Regions from separate parts of the Roseburia yibonii genome, predicted to be linked through region 1. Evidence: a T-box and tRNA genes for the amino acid it is inferred to sense, from the RefSeq annotation. Region 1 holds a T-box; the other holds one or more tRNA genes.

The links. The T-box of region 1 lies ahead of H8Z76_RS11165 (valine--tRNA ligase). A T-box ahead of a tRNA ligase gene usually reads a tRNA of that ligase, here a tRNA-Val.
Region 2: it has a tRNA-Val gene. The T-box ahead of H8Z76_RS11165 (valine--tRNA ligase) is inferred to sense a tRNA for this amino acid. The anticodon was not compared.

The regions. Positions count from the first base shown of each region.
Region 1 covers NZ_JACOQH010000008.1:129,387-137,182, forward strand. Annotated here, with positions in the region: gene H8Z76_RS11165 (valine--tRNA ligase) at 1-2,240, opposite strand, end outside; T-box leader at 2,434-2,672, opposite strand; gene H8Z76_RS11170 (metallophosphoesterase) at 2,745-3,644, opposite strand; gene H8Z76_RS11175 (DUF3298 and DUF4163 domain-containing protein) at 3,656-4,585, opposite strand; gene H8Z76_RS11180 (acyltransferase family protein) at 4,782-5,837, shown strand; gene H8Z76_RS11185 (glycosyltransferase family 2 protein) at 6,096-7,028, opposite strand; gene H8Z76_RS11190 (superoxide dismutase) at 7,163-7,792, shown strand; gene glf (UDP-galactopyranose mutase) at 7,781-7,796, opposite strand, start outside.
Region 2 covers NZ_JACOQH010000012.1:15,248-23,043, forward strand. Annotated here, with positions in the region: gene H8Z76_RS12820 (homocysteine S-methyltransferase family protein) at 1-1,103, shown strand, start outside; gene H8Z76_RS12825 (P1 family peptidase) at 1,127-2,116, shown strand; tRNA gene H8Z76_RS12830 (tRNA-Val) at 2,198-2,270, shown strand; tRNA gene H8Z76_RS12835 (tRNA-Met) at 2,294-2,367, shown strand; gene H8Z76_RS12840 (RpnC/YadD family protein) at 2,650-3,654, shown strand; gene H8Z76_RS13715 (DUF4190 domain-containing protein) at 3,893-4,738, shown strand; gene H8Z76_RS12850 (ABC transporter substrate-binding protein) at 4,868-5,893, shown strand; gene cysG (siroheme synthase CysG) at 5,897-7,261, shown strand; gene H8Z76_RS12860 (ABC transporter ATP-binding protein) at 7,303-7,796, opposite strand, start outside.

The DNA of each region.
Region 1 (7,796 bases):
TCCATCTCGGTGCGCACATTGCGGACACCTTTTACCAGATCCTTGCTGTGCTCCACCATTTCCTCTTCTTTTTCAAAATACCATGCATCCTGATATACCGGCCAGTCGGAGAGCATGATCGTCTCTTCTTCCGGATGCAGTGTACAGTAAATCTCTTCTGTGATAAACGGCATGTATGGATGCAGCAGCTTTAACGCCTGGGTCAGTACCGTCTTTAAGGTCCAGAGTGCCGCGTTCGCGGATTCCTTGTTCTCATCCTTTTTATAGGTGCGGACTTTCGCGATCTCGATATACCAGTCACAGAATTCATCCCAGATAAAGTCGTAGACCTTCTGTACGGCAATTCCAAGTTCGAACTTGTCCATGTTTTCCGTGACATCCTTCGCCAGCGTGTTGACGCGGGAAAGGATCCACTTATCCGCCGGCTTCAACTGGTCTTTGGACGGCTCTGTGATCTCCATGCCCTCTAAGTTCATCATGATAAATCTGGACGCGTTCCATACTTTATTTGCGAAGTTTCTGGACGCTTCCACACGTTCCCAGTAGAAACGCATGTCATTTCCCGGTGCGTTTCCGGTGATCAGTGTCAGTCTTAACGCATCCGCGCCGTATTTATCAATGACTTCCAACGGATCGATTCCGTTTCCAAGGGATTTGCTCATCTTGCGTCCCTGGGAATCTCTGACCAGACCATGGAACAGTACCGTGGAGAACGGCGCCTTGCCCATCTGTTCATAGCCGGAGAAGATCATACGGATAACCCAGAAGAAAATGATGTCATATCCGGTGACAAGCACATCATTCGGGTAAAAATAATCCAGTTCTTCGGTCTTATCCGGCCAGCCGAGTGTCGAGAACGGCCAGAGTGCGGAAGAAAACCAGGTATCCAGCGTATCCGGATCCTGTGTCATATGGGTGCATCCGCATTTCGGGCATTTCTCCGGTTTTTCTTTGGAAACGACCATCTCTCCGCAGTCATCACAGTAATAAGCCGGGATGCGGTGTCCCCACCAGAGCTGTCTTGAGATACACCAGTCACGGATATTGTCTGTCCAGTTAAAGTAGGTCTTGTCCATACGCTTCGGCAGCAGCTGGATGTCTCCGTTCTTTACCGCTTCCACTGCCGGTTTGATCATATCATCCATTTTTACGAACCACTGCTGCTTGATCATCGGCTCTACCGTGGTGCCGCAGCGGTCATGGGTTCCTACATTATGAGAATGCGGAACGACCTTTACGAGCAGTCCCTGCTCTTTTAATTCCGCAACCAGTTTTTCCCTGCATTCGTAGCGGTCCATGCCTGCGTATTTTCCGGCGTTCTTATTCATGGTCGCGTCATCATTCATGACAACGATTTCTTCCAAGTTATGGCGTTTTCCAACTTCAAAGTCGTTCGGGTCATGTGCCGGTGTGATCTTTACGCAGCCGGTTCCGAATTCCTTGTCAACATAGGCATCCGCAATGACCGGGATCTCACGGTTTACGATCGGAAGCAACAGCTTCTTTCCGATGATGTCTTTGTAACGCTCATCATCCGGGTTTACCGCAACCGCCGTATCACCGAACATCGTCTCCGGTCTGGTCGTCGCGATCTCAACAAATCTGCCTTCCTCGCCGATGACCGGATAGTTGATATGCCAGAAAAATCCATCCTGCTCCTCATGTTCTACTTCCGCGTCCGAAATGGATGTCTTGCAGACCGGACACCAGTTGACGATACGGGATCCCTTGTAGATGTATCCTTTTTCGTACAGCTTGATAAATACTTCAAGCACTGCGTCCGAACAGCCCTTATCCATGGTGAAACGTTCTCTCTCCCAGTCTGCGGAAGATCCGAGTTTCTTTAACTGGTTTACAATGCGGGAACCGTACTCATCTTTCCACTCCCAGCATTTTTCCAGGAATTTTTCTCTGCCAAGATCATTTTTGTCAATGCCCTGCTCTTTTAACGCCTTGATGACCTTTACTTCCGTCGCGATCGCCGCATGATCGGTTCCCGGCTGCCAGAGCGCGTTGTAGCCCTGCATTCTTTTATAACGGATCAGAATGTCCTGCATGGTGTTGTCAAGCGCATGTCCCATGTGAAGCTGTCCCGTGATATTTGGCGGCGGCATTACGATCGTAAACGGCTTCTTGCTGCGGTCAACCGTTGCGTGAAAATATCCGTTGTCCTCCCATTTTTTGTAAAGACGGCTCTCGATCCCCTGCGGATCATAGGTCTTTGCTAATTCTTTACTCATAATCTGCTCCTTCCTTTTTGCTTTCTTACAGTCTGTGCAAAAAATAAAGTGTGCGCTTACCGCACACTTTCGCGCGCGAGCGGTATGTTCAACATAAACTTCATCTCCGCGAGCTGCGCATCCCCGCGGAGCGTTTTTAAATCATAGGAAGGAATTTCCTATGATTTAAAAAAGCCCTTTTTGTCCAGAAGACAAAAAGGGCGACTCTGTCGCGGTACCACCTTTGTTATGACGCTCCCGTTATGGGATCCGGTCACATCTCAACGATCCGGTAACGTGGATCACTCCGGAAAGACTTACGAAACCATCGTCCTTTCAGTCCTTCGGTTCAAAAGCTACCTTCTGCGCAATGTTTCCCGAGATACCTTACAGCCGACGGGCATCTCTCTCTGTCGGGCATTTACACATACTCCTCTTTCTCACTACCTTTATCTGCGCGTTTTTATCGCGCTGCCGATACCAACTATCATAAATACCATACGCGTTTTTGTCAAGAAAAAACTGTCACGCCCCGTTGATCTGGCGGATCAGATCAATGCGCATGAGATCCGGTCTGCTGAAATGATATTTCTGCTTATATGCCGAAACCGCGCGTTTTACTGCCTCCGCATCCCCGAAATGCATATTGGCATAGCACTCCTCCAAGGAGTACGCGTAATATTCTTTCAGGTTTTCCAGACAGATCGCCGCTAGATTGGCAGGCACATCATAATCCGCGCTGCCATGGGACAGCCCGCAGTCAATGTTGACCGCATGCTTCCGGTAAACGATCCTGCCCGGAACGCCTCCGTTTTCATATACATCCACGCCGGTCGTCGGTGTATGTCCGTGGATTAAGATCTCTTTTCCCTCCGGGTCATACGCCGCGTCCCGTTCCTGCCCCGCGCGGTCTAAAAGAAAGGTCTTAAAATACTCCTTCGGGCGTCTGTTGCCGCTGCGGATCTCTTCCATCTCTTCCTTCTTTGCCCAGGCATGCGCAAGCACGATACGCTGTCTGCCATCGGGTGAGATCACCGTCTTTTCTTTCACGATCGGAAGACTGCGGAAAAAGGAAAAGATTTTCTCTACGCTCTGCCCGGTCAGAAGTCCGGCTTTCTTTAAATCCTCATCCGCGTGATAATGCGCATGCTCATAGCTTTTTTTCTTTCCCTCGCAGTAAGGAAACCACTCCCTGCTGCACCATTCCATGAACATCAGCTCATGATTTCCCATCAACATCTGATATTTTCCGTCTCTTGTGACGTTTTTCATACACCACTCAAGTACCTCGGGCGTCTCGCCGCCGCGGTCGATCACATCACCGATCAATATAAACTGCGCATCCGCGTCTTCCCGCTCGATCTTTCCGATCAGTTTTTTCATCGCCTGATAACAGCCATGAACATCCCCTATCGCATAATGCATCTCTTTTTCCTCTAATCTGCCTGATACCGGTATTCGCTCTTTAAGCCGTAGGTCTCTAACGTATCATAGGAAATCTTAAAGTCAATGTTTCCGGCAGCATACGGTCCGAGCGCGTATGGCGGGCAGGTGATCGTAAGTCCTTCGTCCGTCAGATACCACGCGGTGTCCTCGAAAATCGAATCCTCAAGATAATCCATATATTCCGGAAACAGAAGCTCCTGATACTCCGGTGTCTGGCACTGCGCCTCGATATCACTTAAAATATTCTGCTTAAAGGCATCTCCGTCACCGGCGAGATCTGTAAGCACAAGTCTCGCACCGGTATTCGCGTCATAATTATAGCCGCTGTAAGCGTAGTTTCCATGCGCGCCGCCCGAGAAATCATAGTTATAGACGACAAATGAAAAGATCCCGTTGTCATTGCGCTCCACCGTAGAAGTTTCTTCCGACGAGTACGGGAAAAAATCATACAGTGAAAGCCCTCCCTCCTCCTCGGTCGCTGTTTCGGTATTCGCGTCTTTATAATAACCGTAATCTTCCTTCGCATAGCCGATCATCGCCTCGATCCCGGACTTATGCTCTTTTTCAAGTTCCGTGATGTCCGCGTTGATCGCTTCTGCCGCTTCTTTATCCTGATCCGCATCAAGCTTCGGGTAACTGTAGGCGTCTTCGTAGATCACCGTACCGTCATCCGCCTGATAGCTTTCATTTGCTTCTTCTAATGTAACAATGAATTTTCCACCAGACTCCGTTTCTTCAGCCGTCTCGGTCTCATTCACCACCTCTGTCCCGTTCTCATCTATCTCTGTCTCCGTTTCCGGTTCTGTTACTGCCACTTCTGTTGTTTCCTGCACTTCATTTTTGGCATCTGTGGTCTTTCCACAGGACGCAAGCACGACTGACATGGTGCATAAAAGAAGTACAACTGTTTTTTTCTTCATAATTGCATCCTCCCATTTTCTACATCAAAAAATGTATTTTTCTTATCATAACAGAATTTTTTCACTTTTTTCAATTTTTTTACTTAATTTTTTCTTAAATATATCCGCAAAAAGCCTCCCACCGATTGCATTTTTGCAAGGTTGATTGTATGATAAGTAAGGCATTTTTTATTTTTCGCTTTAAAGAGGGGATATCATGAAAGAACGTATCGAAAGTTTTGATTTTATCCGTGCCATCTGCGCATGGATCATTGTAGTCTATCATTTTGCGGATATCTGCATCACAACACCGCAGTTTACCAATTTTCCATTTTTCTATACCTACGCAAACGGACGCTGGGGTGAGACGACCGTGGTCACCATCTTTTTTATGATCTCCGGCGCTTCTCTTTACTATAATCATCCGGTCATCCATCTGCGCGACGCGAAGAAATTTTTCTGGACGCGGTTTAAAGGCATTTTCCCGATGTTTTATATGCTGTGGCTGTTTTTATACTACAAACAGGTTTGCGGCGTGAAACATCTGTTTTATAACGGCAACCCGAAATATCTGCTCCTTACCCTGTTTGGAATGGACGGATATATGAGCTACCGTTACACTCCGAATTATTACTTTATCGGTGAATGGTTTCTGGGCGCGCTGATCCTTTTATATCTGTGCTACCCACTCCTGACCTGGTGTATGGAACACGCGAAGATCTTAACCACGCTTGTGCTTCTGGGCGGTTTTGCATCTTTGTATTTTACCGACTTTTTTATGATCTCAAAAGAACGGAACCTGATCACCTGCCTGCTCGCTTTCTGGCTCGGTATGCTTTTTATCCGCTACCGCTCCATACTTACAAAATGGCAGCTTGTGATCCCTGCCGCCGTGTGCGCCGTGATCCTTTTATTCTTTCCGCTCGGAGCGGACATGCTCCTTTGCATGCAGTTCACATCGATCGCGCTGTTTTTCGTATTTTACTTTGTCGGAAATTATGTGATGAAAATAAAGTATGTCAATTCTTTCATCCGCTACAGCTCAAAGATCTCCTATGCGGTCTTTCTGCTCCAGCACGTTGTCATGTCCGAGGTCATTCACGCGTTTGACAATTACGCACTGACCATAAAACAGGAACTTCTCGTACTGCTTGCGGTTTTCGCCGCCATCTATGTTCTTGCCGCTGTGCTCATGGTGTTAAACCGCGCGCTTTTAGGCACCCGCCCGTTTCAGGTGCTTGATGCGTTCTTTGGAAAGACCAAAGAGGCATGACAGGAGGCAGCAGCGGGGTGCGTTCCGCGCCGCCGGAAATAAAGTGTGCGCTTACCGCACACTTTCGCGCGCGAGCGGTATGTTCAACATAAACTTCATCTCCGCGAGCTGCGCATCCCCGCGGAGCGTTTTTGAATCATAGGAAGGAATTTCCTATGATTCAAAAAAACAGGAGATCTCCCACGCACCGGGAAATCTCCTGTTTTTTATTTCTCATTTTTATTTTAACTTCTTAGTTTAACTTCTTAGTTTAACTTCTTACTCTTCGATATTCGTCTCTTTGCAGATATAGATCGGACGGTTCTTCACTTCCAGATAGGTTTTCGCCAGATACTGTCCCATAATTCCCATACAAAGCAGCTGCACCCCGCCGATAAAGATCATGATGCAGACCATGGACGGCCAGCCAAACGCCGAACCGCCAAAGCACAGCTGGCGGACAATGATGAAAATGATGGAGATCGCCGCGATCACGCACATTAAAATTCCAATCAGCGCTGCGACGGAAAGCGGCATGGTGGAAAACGCGACCATCCCATCGATCGCATACAAAAGCAGTTTCCAGAAAGACCATTTCGTCTCTCCTGCCACCCGCTCCACATTCTCAAATTCGATCCACTTGGTGCGGAAACCGACCCAGCCAAATAGCCCTTTGGAAAAGCGGTTGTATTCTTTCATCGAAAGCAGCGAATCCACGAACGGACGTGTCATCAGGCGGAAATCTCTTGCGCCGTCCACAACCTCCGTCTTGCACATCTTATTCATCAGGCGGTAAAACATCCGCGCAAAAAACGAACGGATCGGCGGCTCGCCCTTTCTTGTAACACGTCTGGTCGCCACGGAGTCATAGCCCTCCTCCGTGACCGCGCGGTACATCTCCGGCAGAAGTCTCGGCGGATCCTGCAGATCGGCATCCATGATCGCCACAAGATCCCCGCTCGCATGTTCGAGTCCCGCATAGATCGCCGCCTCTTTTCCAAAGTTTCTGGAAAAGGAAATGTATTTCACACGCCCGTCTTTCTCCGCAAGCTCTTTCATCAGCTCCAGCGTGCGGTCCTTTGAGCCGTCATTGACAAACAGGATCTCAAATTCACAGTCCCGCATCTCTGCCGTCACACGGTTCAATTCTTCATAAAAAAGCCCTAACGCCTCCTGTTCATTGTAACAGGGCACTACTGCTGTTATCTCCATTCTGTTCTCCTTACACCGCAAAAGCGGTCATATGCTCTTAAAGTATTATGATAACGCAGGCAATGATTTTTTTCAAGCCGCCTTCGTCTATTTCTCCCGCAGACACATATATTAAAAGAAAAAAGGAATTTTCCATGAACGAGCATTATCCATTTCAAAACCCGCCTCTGCCCTATGCCTATGATGCCCTCGAGCCTTATATCGATGAAAAGACCATGCATCTGCATCATGACCGGCATCTGCAGACCTATGTAGATAATCTAAACGCCGCCCTTCTTCCTCATCCGGAACTGCACGACAAATCTCTGGTGTTTCTTCTGACGCACCAGAATCTGCTGCCATGCGGTACCCAGATCCCAATCCGGAATAATGCGGGCGGCGTATATAATCATATTTTTTATTTTTCCGGTCTTACGCCGGACGCAGACAGACCCATCCCGGATCCTTTGTCCGCTTTTCTCATTGAGAGCTTTCAGAGCCCTGAAAAATTCAAAGAAAAGTTCAAGGCCGCCACGCTCTCCGTCTTCGGTTCCGGTTATGCCTGGCTTACCATAGAGCCAACCGGCAGACTCTGCATTTTTGTCACGAAGAATCAGGATACTCCTCTGCCCGCCGGTCTTTTTCCGCTCTTAAATATCGATGTCTGGGAACACGCCTATTATTTAAAGCACTATAACGAGCGCGCCGCCTATATCGATGACTGGTTCCATATCGCGGATTTTGCCCGGGCAAACGAGCATCTGCTCTCTTTTTTACATGCGTAACTCG
Region 2 (7,796 bases), on a different contig from region 1:
TACTGCCGCTTTCCGATGAGGGACTGCCGAAGTCTCTGGAAGAAAAGCGTGAGATTGTAAATATTATTTTGGATCGCGCGCTGGAACTCGGTTTTGCAAGGGAAGACATCGTGGTGGACGGTCTGGTGGCAACCGTAGGCGCAAATCCGCTTGCGGCGCTCGAGTGTTACGATACGATTTCCTATTGTAAAAATGAGCTTGGACTGGCGACAATCTGCGGACTTTCAAACATTTCATTCGGACTTCCGGACAGACAGTACGTCAACACGGCATTTCTTACGATGGCGATCGCGAATGGGCTTACAATGGCAATCGCAAATCCGTCGCAGGAGCTGCTTATGAATGCGGCATTTGCCACGGATATGCTGTTACATAAGGACGGAAGTGATATCCGTTATATTAACCGGATGAATCTTCTGGATGAGAAGGTGACGAAAGAAGATGCTTCCGGTTCTGGCGTAAAAGAAGAAAAGGCACCGAAAAATCCGGTGTTTGACGCGGTGTTGCATGGAAACAAGGGTGGTATTTTAGGCGAGGTAAAAAAAGAACTGGATGCCGGAAAAGTGCCGGATACGATCATCAGTGAAGATCTGATTCCTGCGATCAATGAGGTCGGTGTTTTGTTTGACAAGCAGATTTATTTCCTGCCGCAGCTGATCGCAAGCGCAAACGCGATGAAAATGGCGATTGAATATTTGGAGCCGATGCTTGTCCGGGACGGCAGCGAGGAGGAGATGGCGACGATCGTCATGGCGACTGTGGAGGGCGATATCCATGATATCGGGAAGAACCTGGTCGTACTGATGTTAAAGAATTACGGTTACAGGGTACTGGATCTCGGCAAAGACGTGGCGGCTTCCATTATCGTGGATACGGCATTGAAAGAAAATGCGAAAGTGATCGGGCTTTCTGCGCTGATGACAACAACGATGATGCGCATGAAGGATGTCGTGGAACTGGCGCAGGAAAAGGGATACAAGGGAAAGATCATTATCGGAGGTGCTGCGATCACCCCGAGTTTTGCGGATGAGATTGGTGCGGACGGTTACTCAAAGGATGCGGCGGAATGTGTAAAGCTGGTGGAACGCCTGCTTGCGGAATAATTTTTGATAAAGAAGGAAAAACCATGGAAATTGATACAATAGCAACAGAAATAAAGGCAACGGATATTGAGGGACTGCGGATCGGACAGGCAAAGAGTGAAAAGGGAAAAACCGGCGTGACCGTGCTGCTGTTTGATCAGCCGGCGACCGGAGGCGTGGATATCAGCGGTGGAGGACCTGCGTCCAGAGAAACCCCGCTTCTTTCACCGCTTACGGCAAACAATCCGATCCATGCAGTTGTTCTTTCCGGCGGTTCGGCGTATGGTCTGGAAGCGGCTGCCGGTGTCATGCGTTATCTGGAAGAGCATGGCATTGGTTATGACACCAGGTTTGCGAAAGTGCCGCTTGTGTGCCAGTCCTGCATTTATGATCTCGGATATGGAGATCCGTCGATCCGCCCCGATGCGCAGATGGGCTATGATGCCTGCGTGGATGCCGAGGCTGCAAAAGAGCCGAAGAGTGGGAATGAGGGTGCTGGCTGTGGAGCAACGGTTGGAAAACTGTTCGGTATGGAATGTGCCGAGAAGTCCGGTCTTGGCATTGCGGCGCTTAAAGTCGGGGAACTGAAAATGGCAGCAGTGGTTGTGGTGAATGCATTCGGAGATATTTTTGATTCCACGACCGGGAAAAAGATCGCGGGGCTAAAGAGCCCGGACCGCACAAAGGAACTTGATACCTGTGCGGAATTTCTTAAGATCGCAAAGCCTACAGATTTTTATAAGGAAAATACAACGATCGGGGCGATCGTGACAAATGGAAGATTTGCACAGGATGAGGCAAATAAGATCGCATCCATGGCGCGCTGCGCTTATGCGAGAAACATAAATCCGGTCGGAACTATGGCGGATGGCGATACGATCTATGCGGTTTCTATGGGGAATGTGCGTGCGGATATCAATGTGGCGGGAACGCTTGCAGCGAAAGTCATGTCCCTGGCCATTGAGCGCGCGGTACGTGATGCGGCAATACCGGATGCGGAATATCTGGCAAACTGTGTCCGTCTGGAAAAGTAAAAAATATGGGAAACAGGTATTGACTTTACTTTTTTTGGATAGTATAATGACTAAGTCGGTCGATGAATTTTGACCGCAAATGGGATCTTAGCTCAGCTGGGAGAGCATCTGCCTTACAAGCAGAGGGTCATAGGTTCGAGCCCTATAGGTCCCATTTTACCGCAAGGTAATCAATATGGCGAGATAGCTCAGTTGGCTAGAGCATACGGTTCATACCCGTAGTGTCGAGGGTTCAAATCCCCCTCTCGCTACTATAGAAAGAGAAGACCGGATGAGGCAGTTTGCTTTGTCCGGTCTTTTTGTATTGGTGACGAGGACATGAAGAGTTTATAATAATTTAATTTGTTCCCGGAATCGGCGTGTGCTAAGATAAATATATAAAAGCATATTTTCTATCCGGACAACAGTCCGTCTGTCCGCCATCCGGCGGTTCTAAACATTCTTGTTATTTCAGAAAATTCATGCTTTTTCCACAATCAAAAAGCAGGGGTTTTCGAAGAACTGCTCCTGCGGCGACAGGAGGAAAATAAAATATGGACAAAACAAAAGAAACAGGAAATCAGGTATACCGCAGTTACAAAGACCGGTTGTTCCGCATGGTGTTCCGCGAGAAAAAAGAGCTGCTCGGGCTTTATAATGCAGTAAATGGCACGTCATACACCGATCCGGAGGCGCTTACCGTTGTGACACTGGAAAACGCCATTTACATGAACATGAAGAATGACCTTGCGGTCGTCATGGATTTTTACATGGATCTGTATGAGCATCAGAGCACCTATAACCCGAATATCCCGCTCCGCAACCTGCATTATGTGGCAAAGGAGCTGCGAAGCTGGAGTGGTGGGCGGACAATTTATGGGAGACAGCTCGTAAAGATACCGACACCGCGCTTTTTCGTGTTCTATAACGGAAGGGATATGCAGCCGGAGCGGCAGGTGTTAAAGCTGTCCGATGCATTCATAAACCCGGAGGAAGATCCGGCACTGGAATTAAAGGTCGTGATGTTAAATATCAACCTTGGCAGGAATAAAGAGCTGATGGAACAGTGCCATACGCTGCTTGAGTACGCGCAGTTTGTTGACCGGCTCAGAACCTGTGAAAAGAGCATGGGACGGGAAGAAGCGGTGAAACATACGGTGGATACCTGCATCAGAGAAGGGATCCTGCGGGATTTCCTGTTAAAATACAGAGAGGAGGCCATAGAGATGTGTATCTTTGAATATGATGAGGAAGAGACCCTGCGTCAGCTGGGACAGCAGAGTTATGAGGAAGGCGTAGCAGCCGGGATTGAGCAGGGCAGAACAGAAGGAGTGACGGTCGGAATCGAACGAGGCAGAGAAGAAGGCAGGCTTGTCGGGGAAGAACAGTTGCTTTTTCGGCTGATCTGTACAAAGCTGAAAAAAGGAAAAACGCCGGAGGTGATTGCGGAAGAACTGGAGGAAGATGTTTCCAGGGTAGAACAGATCTGTGAAAAGGCGAAAAGTTTTGCGCCGGAGTATGACTGGAAAAAAGTTTATGAGCAGATGAAGCAGCTGTAAACAGCGGCAGTTATCGATATAAAGCTGAAATAAAAAAGAGATCATCGTATCCGAGATTAGAGTAAACGGATCCCGGGTGGGTGGTCTTTTTTTCGTGGAAAGAGATTCTGCTTTTTTAAATAGGACAGACCCCAGTCGGAAAAGTAGGAAAAATACAGATGGGATGCATTCCTGGGCAGCGGTATAATAAAATCGTAGGAGTTTGTTTTAAATCTGACAGAGCAAAGGAGAAGAAGTTATGGAAGAAAAACAGAAAAAATTTGCTGTGTGGTCGCTGGTATTAGGAATTGTGGGGCTGATCTTTGGCTGTATGTTCCTTGGGCTGCCGGCAGCCATCATTGCGATCATTTTGGGTGTGAAGGTTCTTGGAGTAAGCAGAGATAACAAAGAACGTCACATGGCAGTGGCGGGAATCATTACCGGCGCGGTAGGAATCCTGTTTGCGGTTATTATGGCAGTTTCGGTCGCGAGGACAGATCCTGCACCGGAAGTTTCGGCAGATGCGGCGACGGAAACAGAGTGTGTGGTGGAGACAGAGACATCGGCAGAGCCGGTTGAACTTGAACAGGAGACAGAAGAAGCGCAGTCTGAGATCGTATCCGAACAGATGGAGACGGAGCAGCAGACGGAGACCGAAGTGGTGCAGGAAGAGGCTTCAAATGAGAAAGCATCTGAGAAAGAGACGGAAAAACCGGCACAGCCTGAGGCAGTAACGAATGAAAATACACCGGAAGCAGATGGAACGCAGACGCAAAATGACGGGGCACCTGCGGAAAATGAGGTAGCTGTTGCGGCAGCATCGTCAAATGCGGCTGTGGCAGTGGATAATTCCGGAAGTACCGGTGGAAATTCAGATGCATCCGGAAACGGGGGACAGGCAGTAAGCAATGCGGACAGTAATCCGGCGCCGGCACCTGCACCGGCTGACAGTGGAAGCGGCGTTACGGTACATATTACGGATACCGGATCGAAATATCATTCTGCGGGATGCCAGTATCTGGCGAAAAGTGACCATGAGGTGAGTTTGGAGACTGCAAAATCCATGGGACTGACACCGTGTTCGAGATGCAATCCGCCAAGGTAAGTTTATGTATAATTTAAAGAGCAACCCGATTTTGAATTGACATCTGCTCCGGAAAAATGATATAATCCTACAAACCCGATAGGAATTACAGGCAAAACAAAAAGTAACAAAGGATGAGGAGCAAATATCATGAAAAAACGAAACAGATGGCTGGCAGGAGTGCTTGCGGCAGTGACTTTACTTGGAGGCTGCGGAAGCGCGGGACAGGAAACATTAAAGCAGACAGACGCAGAAGGGGAAAATCAGGCGACGGAGACAGCAGTCGAAGATACGGCGTCTGCGACAGAACAGATCGCAGAGACGGAGCAGACCGGACCGGTGACATTTACGGATGATCTGGGACGTGAGGTGACGGTGGATCACCCGCAGCGTGTGGCGGCACTGATCGGAAGCTTTACGGATGTATGGCAGCTTGCAGGCGGAGATGTCGTTGCGGCGGCAAATGATTCCTGGGAAAGCCTGGATCTGGATCTCGGAGCGGATGTAGTCAATCTTGGCAGCATTTTAGAGCCGGATGTGGAACAGTTAATCGCGGCAAACCCGGACTTTGTACTGGCAAGTTCCAACACCGATGGGGATCTGGCACTTGAGGATGTTTTAAATCAGGCGGGAATTCCGGTTGCCTATTTTGATGTATCCAATTTTGATGATTATCTGAAGATGCTCGATATCTGTACAACGATCACCGGACGTAAGGATCTTTATGAGAAAAACGGTCTGGATGTACAGGCACAGATCGAGGAGATAAAAAAACGTGTGGACGGAAGCGCACCGACAGTTTTATTCTTGCGCGCGGCATCAAGCAATGTAAAGGCAAAGGGCAGTGATGGCAATGTCTGTGGAGAGATGCTCGCAGATCTGGGCTGTGTGAATATCGCGGACAGTGATGCCGGACTTCTTGATGACTTAAGCATGGAAGCCATCATTGCGGCAGATCCGCAGTACATTTTCGTGACCGTTCAGGGAAATGATGTGGATGCGGCAATGCAGAATGTACAGGATATGCTGATCTCCAATCCGGCATGGAACAGTCTTTCCGCAGTGCAAAACGGACATTACTATGTGCTGGACAAACGGCTGTTCAATCTGAAGCCGAATGCAAAATGGGGCGAGGCATACAAACAGCTGGCAGATATTCTTTATCCGGAGGAGTAACAGATGGGATATTTTCCGTTTTTTGTGGAACTGGAAGGCAAAGAGGGATTGATCGTGGGCGGAGGCAGAATTGCCGCCCACAAGATCGAAAAAATAAAGCCGTTTGGAGCAAAGCTGACTGTGGTTGCACCGTATCTGTCGGAAGATATCAAGGAGGATCCGGAGATTAACTGTAAAGAGCGTCCTTTTTTGGATGCGGATGTGGATGGCAAGTGTTTTGTGATCGCGGCGACGGATGACGAGAAACTCAACGCGCATATCAGCGCATTGTGCCAGGGAAAAAATATTCTTGTCAATGTGGTGGATGACCAGGAAAAGTGCGGTTTTATCTTTCCGTCACTGGTCAAAGAAGGAAAATTCTGTGCGGGAATTTCCACAGAAGGCGCAAGCCCGATGACGGCGGCATATTTCAGAAGCCGTCTTGCGGCAGCCCTGCCGGAGAAAACGGAAGAGATCTTGGATGGACTGCTGGCTTTCCGTGAGCCGGTCAAACGGGAAATCCCGGATGGCAGGGTGAGGGCAGCCGTTTTAAAAGAAGCGGCGCTCTTTTGTCTGGATAAAGGACGCCCGCTTACCAAAGAAGAAATGCAGGAACGTTTAAGAGCTGCGGCAGGAAAACAGGAAAAGAAAAAGACAGGCAGTGTTGCGCTTGTCGGAGCCGGCTGCGGTGCATATGACGCGATCACAGTGAAAGGACTGAATACACTGCGGCGTGCGGAGGTGCTTATCTATGATGATCTGATCGATGAGCGTCTTTTGTCCCATGTTTCCGAGAGCTGTGAGCAGATCTATGTCGGAAAACGGAGTGGCAGGCACAGCTTTCGTCAGGAGGAGATCAATGATCTGTTAGTGCAGAAGGCCAGAGAGGGAAAACGGGTGGTGCGCTTAAAAGGCGGAGATCCGTTTGTCTTTGGCAGGGGCAGTGAAGAGATGATCGCTCTGCGCAAAGCAAAAATCCCGGTAACGGAGATCTCCGGGACAACGTCTGCGATCGTGGCGCCTGCGGGAGCTGGTATTCCGGTCACACACCGTGGGCTTGCCCGCAGTTTTCATGTGATCACCGGACATACAGCGGGAACAGAAGACGGTTTGCCGGAGGATATCGAAAATCTGGCGGCACTTCACGGAACACTGGTATTTCTGATGGGAATTGGAAATCTGGCAGCGATCGCGGACAAACTGATCGCGGCAGGAAAAAGCGGCGGGACGCCGGCAGCAGTGGTCAGGCAGAACACCGATGGAAGTACACAGGCAGTGCGTGGAAATTTACATAATATTGTCCAAAAAGCAAAAGAAGCAGGGATAGAGACACCGGCAGTTATCGTGATCGGCGAGACAGCGGGACTGCAGCTTTTTGATGAACAGTAGGAAAAAATAGAAAGAAATAAACAAAAGATAAAGACGGGACACTACTCGAAAAAGTAGTAGGTCCCGTCTTTGTCGTGAAACTGTTTTAAGGAAGCGTGGAAGACATCTTCCAGGATATGACTTTGGATACAGGTGTCCGGAGTCCCGGTTGCAACGACCTTTTGTTCCTGCATCACCACGAGGCGGTCGGAAAGACTAAGCGCCTGATTTAAATCATGGAGGATTAAAATGACGGTCTTTCCATTTTCCTTTAAAGAGCGGATCAGCGAAAGAAAATCCCGCTGCCCGATAAAGTCAAGGTAAGTGGTCGGTTCGTCGAGTACGATATAGTCACAGTCCTGGGCGAGGATCATGGCAAAGAAAACGCGCTGGCGGATGCCGCCGGAGAGCGTGTCCACATACTGATCGGCGTAAGTCTCCACATGCGTAAATTCCATGGCACGGGTGACGATTTCGCGGTCTTTTTCGGTCTTTCGCCTGGAGAAACCAAGGTGCGGAAAGCGACCGTGTTCCACCAGAGTCCGAACCGGAAGCG